Regions from separate parts of the Streptomyces sp. NPDC059874 genome, predicted to be linked through region 1. Evidence: predicted binding sites of a transcription regulator. Region 1 holds the regulator's gene; each other region holds the start of a gene.
The links. The regulator HrcA, encoded in region 1, represses chaperone genes, less so after heat shock. The targets are predictions, from matches to a motif close to TTNGCACTCNGNNNNNCNGAGTGCNAA.
Positions count from the first base shown of each region.

Region 2: the regulator HrcA is predicted to act here: its motif matches at 2,069-2,095, upstream of groL (chaperonin GroEL).
Region 3: the regulator HrcA is predicted to act here: its motif matches at 1,320-1,346, upstream of groES (co-chaperone GroES).

Region 1 is NZ_JBHWJY010000065.1:36,888-40,143, reverse strand. It holds gene dnaJ (molecular chaperone DnaJ) at 1-994, opposite strand, end outside; gene hrcA (heat-inducible transcriptional repressor HrcA) at 995-2,011, opposite strand; gene ACFV9H_RS29935 (MBL fold metallo-hydrolase) at 2,148-2,867, shown strand; gene ACFV9H_RS29930 (DUF3097 domain-containing protein) at 2,902-3,256, shown strand, end outside.
Region 2 is NZ_JBHWJY010000042.1:64,870-68,125, forward strand. It holds gene ACFV9H_RS23640 (hypothetical protein) at 11-208, opposite strand; gene groL (chaperonin GroEL) at 281-1,903, opposite strand; gene ACFV9H_RS23650 (cold-shock protein) at 2,246-2,452, opposite strand; gene ACFV9H_RS23655 (MoaD/ThiS family protein) at 2,848-3,126, opposite strand; gene thrC (threonine synthase) at 3,161-3,256, opposite strand, start outside.
Region 3 is NZ_JBHWJY010000048.1:61,464-64,719, reverse strand. It holds gene ACFV9H_RS25660 (DUF6234 family protein) at 1-458, opposite strand, end outside; gene ACFV9H_RS25655 (hypothetical protein) at 766-1,233, opposite strand; gene groES (co-chaperone GroES) at 1,490-1,798, shown strand; gene groL (chaperonin GroEL) at 1,911-3,256, shown strand, end outside.

The DNA.
Region 1 (3,256 bases):
TGGTGACCTCGACGTGCACGATCAGGTCGCCGCGCCCGCCACCGCGCAGGTGGGTGACGCCGCGCCCGTGCAGCGGGATCGCCTGGCCGGACTGGGTGCCGGGCCGGATGTCGATCTCCTCCATGCCGTCGAGCGTCTCCAGCGGGCACTTCGTGCCCAGGGCCGCCGCCGTCATCGGGATGGTGACCGTGCAGTGCAGGTCGTCGCCGCGCCGCTGGAACGTCGGGTGCGGCAGCTCGTGGATCTCCACGTACAGGTCGCCGGCGGGGCCGCCGCCGGGGCCGACCTCGCCCTCGCCCGCGAGCTGGATGCGGGTGCCGTTCTCGACGCCGGCGGGGATCTTGACCGTGAGGCTGCGGCGGGAGCGGACCCGGCCGTCGCCCGCGCACTCGGGGCACGGGGTCGGGACGACGGTGCCGAACCCCTGGCACTGCGGGCAGGGGCGCGAGGTCATGACCTGGCCCAGGAAGGACCGGGTGACCTGCGAGACCTCACCGCGGCCGCGGCACATGTCACACGTCTGCGCCGAGGTGCCGGGGGCGGCGCCCTCGCCGGAGCAGGTGGTGCAGACGACGGCCGTGTCGACCTGGATGTCCTTGGTCGTCCCGAAGGCCGCCTCGTCCAACTCCAGGTCCAGGCGGATCATGGCGTCCTGGCCGCGGCGGGTCCGCGAGCGCGGGCCGCGCTGCGAGGACTGGCCGAAGAAGGCGTCCATGATGTCGGAGAAGTTGCCGAAGCCACCCGCCCCGAAGCCGCCCGCGCCGCCGCCGCCCGAGGAGGACAGCGGGTCGCCGCCGAGGTCGTAGACCTGCTTCTTCTGCGGGTCCGACAGCACCTCGTAGGCTGCGTTGATCTCCTTGAAACGCTCTTGCGTCTTGGGATCGGGGTTCACATCCGGGTGCAGCTCGCGCGCGAGCCGCCGGAATGCCTTCTTGATCTCATCCTGGGATGCGTCGCGGCGCACGCCGAGAACGGCGTAGTAGTCCGTGGCCACTTACGACTCCGCCAGGATCTGTCCGACGTAACGTGCCACTGCGCGTACCGCTCCCATCGTTCCGGGGTAGTCCATGCGGGTCGGTCCGACCACGCCGAGTTTGGCGACTGCTTCGCCGCCCGAACCGTAACCGACCGAGACGACGGACGTGGAGTTCAGTCCCTCGTAGGCATTCTCATGCCCGATCCGTACGGCCATTCCCGACTCGTTGGCCTCGCCGAGCAGCTTGAGGAGCACGACCTGCTCCTCCAGCGCTTCGAGCACCGGCCTGATCGTCAGGGGAAAATCGTGTCCGAAGCGGGTGAGATTGGCGGTGCCGCCGATCATCAGCCGCTCTTCGGCTTCCTCGACCAGGGTTTCGAGGAGCGTCGCGAGCACGGTGGACACCGTGGCGCGGTCCTCGGCCTCGAAGGATTCGGGCAGGTCCTGGACGAGCGGGGGCACGTCGGTGAAGCGACGGCCGACGACCCGACTGTTGAGCCGGGCCCGCAGATCGGCGAGAGAGGCCTCGCCGAAGGGGGTCTGGCAGTCGATCAGCCGCTGCTCGACGCGCCCGGTGTCCGTGATCAGTACGAGCATCAGGCGCGCGGGAGCGAGCGAGAGCAGCTCCACGTGCCGGACGGTCGACCGGGTCAGGCTCGGGTACTGGACGACGGCGACCTGCCGGGTGAGCGTGGCGAGGAGCCGCACCGTGCGGCCGACGACGTCGTCGAGGTCGACGGCGCCGTCGAGGAAGTTCTGGATGGCCCGCCGCTCGGGGCTCGACAGCGGTTTGACCCCCGCCAGCTTGTCGACGAAGAGCCGGTAGCCCTTGTCGGTGGGGATCCGGCCGGCGCTGGTGTGGGGCTGGGCGATGTAGCCCTCGTCCTCCAGCACGGCCATGTCGTTGCGCACGGTGGCAGGCGAGACCCCGAGGCGGTGCCGCTCGGTGAGCGCCTTGGAGCCGACCGGCTCCTCCGTCCCGACGTAGTCCTGGACGATGGCGCGCAGCACTTCGAGTCTGCGTTCGCTGAGCATCGCGCACACCTCCGGCTGTGGTCCGTTGCCCTGTTCGTTGGCACTCTGGGCGTTCGAGTGCCAGAGATCCCCCGCTCAGTGTACGGCCGGGTAGTAAGACCCTGGCAAGGGAGGCCCGCCAGGGTAGCGTCGCCGCATGGATGTGCGTTGGGAAGAGGCGGGCTGGGAACGGCTGACCGGACGGGCCGGCCGCAGACGCCTGCCGGTGTGGGATTGCACCGTGGGACTGGTGGTGGGCGACGACTCGATGCTTCTCGTCGACCCGGGTTCCAGCCTGCGGGAGGGGGTCGAGCTGCGGGAGCAGGTGGAACGGCTGACGGACCGCCGCGTGACCCATATCGCATTCACCCACGGACATTTCGACCACGTGCTGGGGGCCGCCGCCTTCTCCGGGGCCGAGGTGTACGGGGCGGTGGGTCTGGCCGCCGTGCTGTCGACGGGCCGGGAGCAGCTGCGCGCGAGCGCGGTGCGGCACGGGCTGGCGGAGACCGAGGCGGCCGAGGCCGTCGAGCAGCTGGTGCTGCCGCGCCACCCGGTGTCGGGCGAGTGGACGCTGGACCTGGGCGGCGTGCAGGTGCTGCTGGCGAACGTGGGGCCGGGGCACACCGGGCACGATCTGGCCGTCTTCGTGCCGGGCGAGGACGAAGTGGTGTTCTGCGGGGACCTGGTGGAGGAGTCCGGCGACCCCCAGGCGGGCCGGGACGCGATCCCGGCGCAGTGGCCCGCCGCCCTGGACCGGCTGCTGTCGCTGGGCGGGGACGACGCGCTGTACGTGCCGGGTCACGGAGCGGTGGTCGACGCGGGGTTCGTACGTGCGCAACGCGCCACACTGGCCGCCCGTTTCGGCGTGTCGTAGGCATGATCGGCGCGCCTCTCCTACGCTCGGCCGGATGCGCGAGTACTCCCCCGACCTGACCCCCCAGTGGAAGCGCCCGAAGGCGGTGCCGGAGGTGGCGGCGGAACCGGACCTGGTGGTCGAGGTGGCCGGTACGGACTTCTGCGGCGCGGTGGTGTCCTGCGAGGCGGGCACGGTGACCCTGGAGGACCGATTCGGCAAGCGCCGCGTCTTCCCCCTGGAGCCGCGGGGCTTCCTGCTGGACGGCGCCGTGGTCACCCTCACCCGCCCCGCGCGCGGCCACTCCGCGCCCCGCCTCACCGCCTCGGGCTCGATCGCCGTCCCGGGCGCGCGGGCCCGGGTGGCGCGGGCCGGGCGCATCTACGTGGAGGGCCGGCACGACGCGGAGC
Region 2 (3,256 bases), on a different contig from region 1:
GTCAATCAGGTCAGGCGGGTGCGTCGACGGACAGTCCCGCATCCCGGGCGGCATCGGCCAGGCGCTTGTCGTACGTGACGAACGAGGTCAGCCGCGTGCCGATGCCGAGTGCCGTCGCCAGATGGATGGCATCGAGGCTGCGCACGGTGGCCGGCCGCACGGTCTGGGCCAGGATGCGGATGCCGGGATCAACGCCCGAGGGCGGCACCCCCAGTGGGGGTGCCGCCCTCGGAACGTGTACGGAACAGCCGATCAACCGAGGCCGGAGGCCAGGGGTGGATCAGAAGTCCATGTCACCGCCCGGCATGCCGCCACCGGCAGCCGCGCCGGCCTTCTCGGGCTTGTCGGCGATGACGGCCTCGGTGGTGAGGAAGAGGGCCGCGATGGACGCCGCGTTCTGCAGGGCAGAGCGGGTGACCTTCGCCGGGTCGATGATGCCCTCGGCGATCATGTCGACGTACTCGCCGGTCGCGGCGTTCAGGCCGTGACCGATCGGAAGGTTGCGCACCTTCTCGACGACGACGCCGCCTTCGAGACCACCGTTGACGGCGATCTGCTTCAGCGGGGCCTCCAGCGCGAGCTTCACGGCGTTGGCGCCGGTCGCCTCGTCACCCTCGAGCTCCAGCTTCTCGAAGACCGCGGAGGCCTGCAGCAGGGCCACGCCACCACCGGCGACGATGCCCTCCTCGACGGCCGCCTTCGCGTTGCGAACGGCGTCCTCGATGCGGTGCTTGCGCTCCTTGAGCTCGACCTCGGTCGCGGCACCGGCCTTGATGACGGCCACGCCGCCGGCCAGCTTCGCGAGGCGCTCCTGGAGCTTCTCGCGGTCGTAGTCCGAGTCGGAGTTCTCGATCTCGGCGCGGATCTGGTTCACGCGACCGGCGACCTGGTCGCTGTCACCGGCACCGTCGACGATGGTGGTCTCGTCCTTGGTGATGACGACCTTGCGGGCGCGGCCCAGCAGGTCCAGGCCCGCGTTCTCGAGCTTGAGGCCGACCTCCTCGGAGATGACCGTGCCGCCCGTGAGGATGGCGATGTCACCGAGCATGGCCTTGCGGCGGTCACCGAAGCCCGGGGCCTTGACGGCGACGGACTTGAAGGTGCCGCGGATCTTGTTGACGACCAGGGTCGACAGGGCCTCGCCCTCGACGTCCTCGGCGATGATCAGCAGCGGCTTGCCGGACTGCATGACCTTCTCCAGGAGCGGCAGCAGGTCCTTGACCGAGCCGATCTTGGAGTTGACGATCAGGATGTACGGGTCGTCGAGAGCCGACTCCATACGCTCCATGTCGGTGGCGAAGTACGCCGAGATGTAGCCCTTGTCGAAGCGCATGCCCTCGGTGAGCTCGAGCTCCAGACCGAAGGTCTGCGACTCCTCGACGGTGATGACGCCTTCCTTGCCGACCTTGTCCATGGCCTCGGCGATGAGCTCGCCGATCTGGGTGTCGGCGGCGGAGATGGAGGCCGTCGAAGCGATCTGCTCCTTGGTCTCGACATCCTTGGCCTGGGCGAGCAGGGCGGCGGAGACGGCCTCGACGGCCTTCTCGATACCACGCTTGAGGGCCATCGGGTTGGCGCCGGCGGCCACGTTGCGCAGGCCCTCGCGGACGAGCGCCTGGGCCAGCACGGTGGCGGTGGTCGTACCGTCGCCCGCGACGTCGTCCGTCTTCTTGGCGACTTCCTTGACCAGCTCGGCGCCGATCTTCTCGTACGGGTCCTCGAGCTCGATCTCCTTGGCGATGGAGACACCATCGTTGGTGATCGTGGGGGCGCCCCACTTCTTCTCAAGGACGACGTTGCGACCCTTGGGGCCAAGGGTGACCTTGACGGCGTCGGCGAGCTGGTTCATCCCACGCTCGAGGCCGCGGCGGGCCTCCTCGTCGAACGCAATGATCTTGGCCATCTGAAGTGGTCCTCCCGGACAGCGGTGGATTGCTCCTGGACCGCGCCCGCGCCCGCGACGGACGGCCTGCGGGCTCGGCGGTTCCTTCCCGCCGGACCCTGCGGGCCTCACCGACCCGGTCCTCGTTCAGTAGCACTCTCAACCGGAGAGTGCTAACGCCAATGATTAGCACTCGACCCCCACGAGTGCAAGCGGCTTGGGCCAACACCGGGCCACGATCCAAGGGACGCCCGGCAACGCACGAGGAGCCCGCATCCCTCCTCAAGGATGCGGGCCCCTCGTATGTATGCGCGTACGCGGGTGCGCGCGTACGTGTCGCGTCGGTGGTCGATCGCTCCAGGACTAGCCGAGTGCGAGCTTGACCATGTCCGCCTGCGGACCCTTCTGGCCCTGCGAGATCTCGAACTCGACCCGCTGACCCTCTTCAAGGGTGCGGTACCCGTCCATCTGGATGGCGCTGTAGTGGACGAACACATCCGCACCACCGTCGACCGCGATGAAGCCGTAGCCCTTCTCCGCGTTGAACCACTTGACGGTGCCCTGAGCCATGCCTAACTCCCCTATTACTGGCCCTTGCGCAGGAACGCACTTCGCGGTCCCGGGTCAGAACTTGCGTCGGAACGCGTCGACCGAGGCTGAATGTATCCGCGCCGGTGCTGTCTGCAACAGGTCAATCCGACGAGAAATCTGGACAGCCGGATACATTGAAATGAAGTGAAAATTTGGCATATTCCAGGGCAACTCGGGCCTGACATATCTCGCCAAAGCCCCATACCGCACTTGCACATTGACCCGATGTCGACCCTCACGCGACCCGTTCATATGCGGCGGGCAAGAACAGCGGAGGGGACTTCCCCAACTCTACCGCGCCCAATCAAGCAGAATTACCCCCTCCGCTTTTAGCGGAAGGGGTAATTCTGTTTATCGGAAGCGTTCCGAGCCGATCAGCAGCCGCCCGCGACGGCCGGGATGATCGAGACGCCGGCGCCGTCCGGCGTCGCCGCCTCCAGCCCGCCCTCGAAGCGCACGTCGTCGTCGTTCACGTAGACGTTCACGAAGCGACGGAGCTTGCCCTGGTCGTCCAGGACGCGCGCGGCGATGCCGGGGTGGTTCTGCTCCAGCGACTCGATGACCTCGGCCAGGGTCGCGCCCTCGGCCTTCACCTCGGCGGCGCCGCCGGTGTAGGTGCGCAGGATGGTGGGGATGCGGACGTTGACGCTCATGGCGCTACTGCCTTTCCGGGTGCAGGGGGGAGGGTCAGGCCAGGCCGGCGGCGCGGAACGCGTCCAGGCTCGGGCGGATGGTGGCGGTCTGACCGCTGTCCGCGGCCACCGCCTCCAGGGTCTTGAGGCC
Region 3 (3,256 bases), on a different contig from region 1:
GGGCACTCGCTGTTGTCGCCGCCGCTGCGGCACTGGCGGCTCGGCTCGGTGGCGGCGGGGTCCGGCTCGATCTTCTGCGGCTGGGCGGTCTCGGAGGCGCCCGCCAGCAGCAGCATCAGCCCGAGCAGCAGCACGCAGGCCACGCCGTGCACGGCCGTGGAGAGGGGGGCGCGCATCCGGCGGAACCCGAACGCGGCCAGCGTGGAGACGGCGCACAGGAAACCGAGCCAGAGGAACATCCCGGCGGTGCGGGGGATGCCCTGCCATTGGTGGGCTGAGCTGGTGGTGGGTGCGAGGAGGCCGAACTCCTCGACGGCGGCGTAGAGGACGCCTACGACGAGCATCACGGCCACGCCCGCGCCGGTGAGGAGCGCCAGGATGAGGTCCGTCGCCCAGTGCATGGGCGCGCGGGAGCGTCCTGCCGGTGGCCGTGCCGGTTGCGCCGCCTGGTTCGTCATGCCCCGCAGTATCGCGCCGGGGGCCTGTCCGCCGCCTGAGTATCGGTACTTAGCCCGGTGGCGGGACGGCGGGTTCCGCCCGCGGCCCCCGGGGCTCCGCCCCGGACCCCGCGCCTCAATCGCCGGCGGGGCTGATTTTTGGCTGATGCCGGCTGCTGGGTGCGGCTGTCAGGACCGCCGGGCTCCGCCCCGGACCCCGCGCCTCAATCGCCGGCGGGGCTGATTTTTTTGCTGATGCCGCCTGCTGGGTGCGGCTCTCAGGCCTCCCGGGGGCTGGATCTGGCTGGTTCCGCCCGGCGGGTGTGGGTCACGGGCCGCTTGGCGCCGGTGGGTTCGGGGGGCGGGTTCTCGCGGTGCGTAGTGCCGAAGCCGCCGACCGGATCGGGAAGGCCAGGGCCAGTACTCCGACGGCTCCCGGGCCCAGCCAGACCAGCACGTTCCTCCGTACGGCCGTATCGGCATCCGGTCCGCTGACGGCGACGGCCACCGGGCCGGTCGGCCGGGTGTCGAACACGGTGTCGACCTCGACGCTCCCGAGGGTGAACGAGCCGTCGGTCGCCGTGAAGCTCCCCGTACAGGTCAGTGCCCGTTCGCCCGCCTGGTACGGGGCCTCCCGGCACTGCTCCGCGTGGAACGCGCCGGCCACCCCGGTCAGCTGGGTCGCCAGTCGCGGTACGGCGCCCGACAGCAGGTGGATCCCGGCCGCGAGGCCGACGGTGATCGGGATCGCGCGCCGCCACCGCACGCGCGAGCCGCCCGGACTGGTCCTGGTCATGGCGCGAGCGTAATGATCCCGAACGCGTGTACGCCCTGGTTTTCGGGGTTCGGAGGCGCGATTCGCGCAACGCCCGACGGCGAGAATTGGCACTCCGCTTGACCGAGTGCTAATCGCCGGAATAGTGTCACACCTGGCACTCGCCCCGGGTGAGTGCCAACACAGCGACAGGCAGGTCCGGCACCCGCGACGACGGATCGACCTGGTCGCCACCTCAGACAGTTAACCCCGGATCTCCGAAGGGGGAGGTCGGATCGTGACGACCGCCAGCTCCAAGGTTGCCATCAAGCCGCTTGAGGACCGCATTGTGGTCCAGCCGCTCGACGCCGAGCAGACCACGGCCTCCGGCCTGGTCATCCCGGACACCGCGAAGGAGAAGCCCCAGGAGGGCGTCGTCCTCGCCGTGGGCCCGGGTCGCTTCGAGGACGGCCAGCGTCTCCCGCTGGACGTCAGCGTCGGCGACATCGTGCTGTACAGCAAGTACGGCGGCACCGAAGTGAAGTACAGCGGCGAGGAGTACCTCGTCCTCTCGGCTCGCGACGTGCTCGCGATCGTCGAGAAGTAATTCGCTTCTCCAGTACTGCTTTGAGCTGCGCCCCTGGTCACCCCGCTGATTGCCGGGCGGCGAGGGGCGCAGTTCGTTAAACCCGAGTTTTCGAGAGGGCTGAACCGCTCCCATGGCGAAGATCCTGAAGTTCGACGAGGACGCCCGTCGCGCCCTCGAGCGCGGCGTCAACAAGCTTGCCGACACGGTCAAGGTGACGATCGGCCCCAAGGGCCGCAACGTCGTCATCGACAAGAAGTTCGGCGCGCCCACCATCACCAACGACGGTGTCACCATCGCTCGCGAGGTCGAGCTGGACGACCCGTACGAGAACCTGGGCGCGCAGCTCGTGAAGGAGGTGGCGACCAAGACCAACGACATCGCGGGTGACGGCACCACCACCGCCACCGTGCTGGCCCAGGCGCTGGTCCGCGAGGGTCTGCGCAACGTCGCCGCCGGTGCCTCCCCGGCCGCCCTGAAGAAGGGCATCGACGCCGCGGTCAAGGCCGTGTCCGAGGAGCTCCTCGCGACCGCCCGCCCGATCGAGGACAAGTCCGACATCGCCGCCGTGGCCGCGCTCTCCGCGCAGGACCAGCAGGTCGGCGAGCTCATCGCCGAGGCGATGGACAAGGTCGGCAAGGACGGTGTCATCACCGTCGAGGAGTCCAACACCTTCGGCCTGGAGCTGGAGTTCACCGAGGGCATGGCCTTCGACAAGGGCTACCTCTCCCCGTACATGGTCTCCGACCAGGAGCGTATGGAGGCCGTCCTCGACGACCCGTACATCCTGATCAACCAGGGCAAGATCTCGTCGATCCAGGACCTCCTGCCCCTGCTGGAGAAGGTCATCCAGGCCGGCGGCTCCCGCCCGCTGCTGATCATCGCCGAGGACGTCGAGGGCGAGGCGCTCTCCACCCTCGTCGTCAACAAGATCCGCGGCACCTTCAACGCGGTCGCCGTCAAGGCCCCCGGCTTCGGTGACCGTCGCAAGGCGATGCTCCAGGACATGGCCACCCTCACCGGTGCCACCGTCATCGCCGAGGAGGTCGGCCTCAAGCTCGACCAGGCCGGTCTGGACGTGCTGGGCACCGCCCGCCGCGTGACCATCTCCAAGGACGACACCACCATCGTCGACGGTGGCGGCAGCTCCGACGAGGTCCTCGGCCGCGTCAACCAGATCAAGGCCGAGATCGAGTCCACCGACTCGGACTGGGACCGCGAGAAGCTGCAGGAGCGCCTGGCGAAGCTCGCCGGTGGCGTCTGCGTCATCAAGGTCGGCGCCGCCACCGAGGTGGAGCTCAAGGAGAAGAAGCACCGCCTCGAGGACGCCATCTCGGCGACCCGCGCCGCGGTCGAGGAGGGCATCGTCTCCGGCGGTGGCTCCGCGCTCGTTCACGCCGTGAAGGTGCTGGAAGGCAACCTGGGCCTGTCCGGCGACGAGGCCACCGGTGTCGCGGTCGTGCGCCGCGCCGCCGTCGA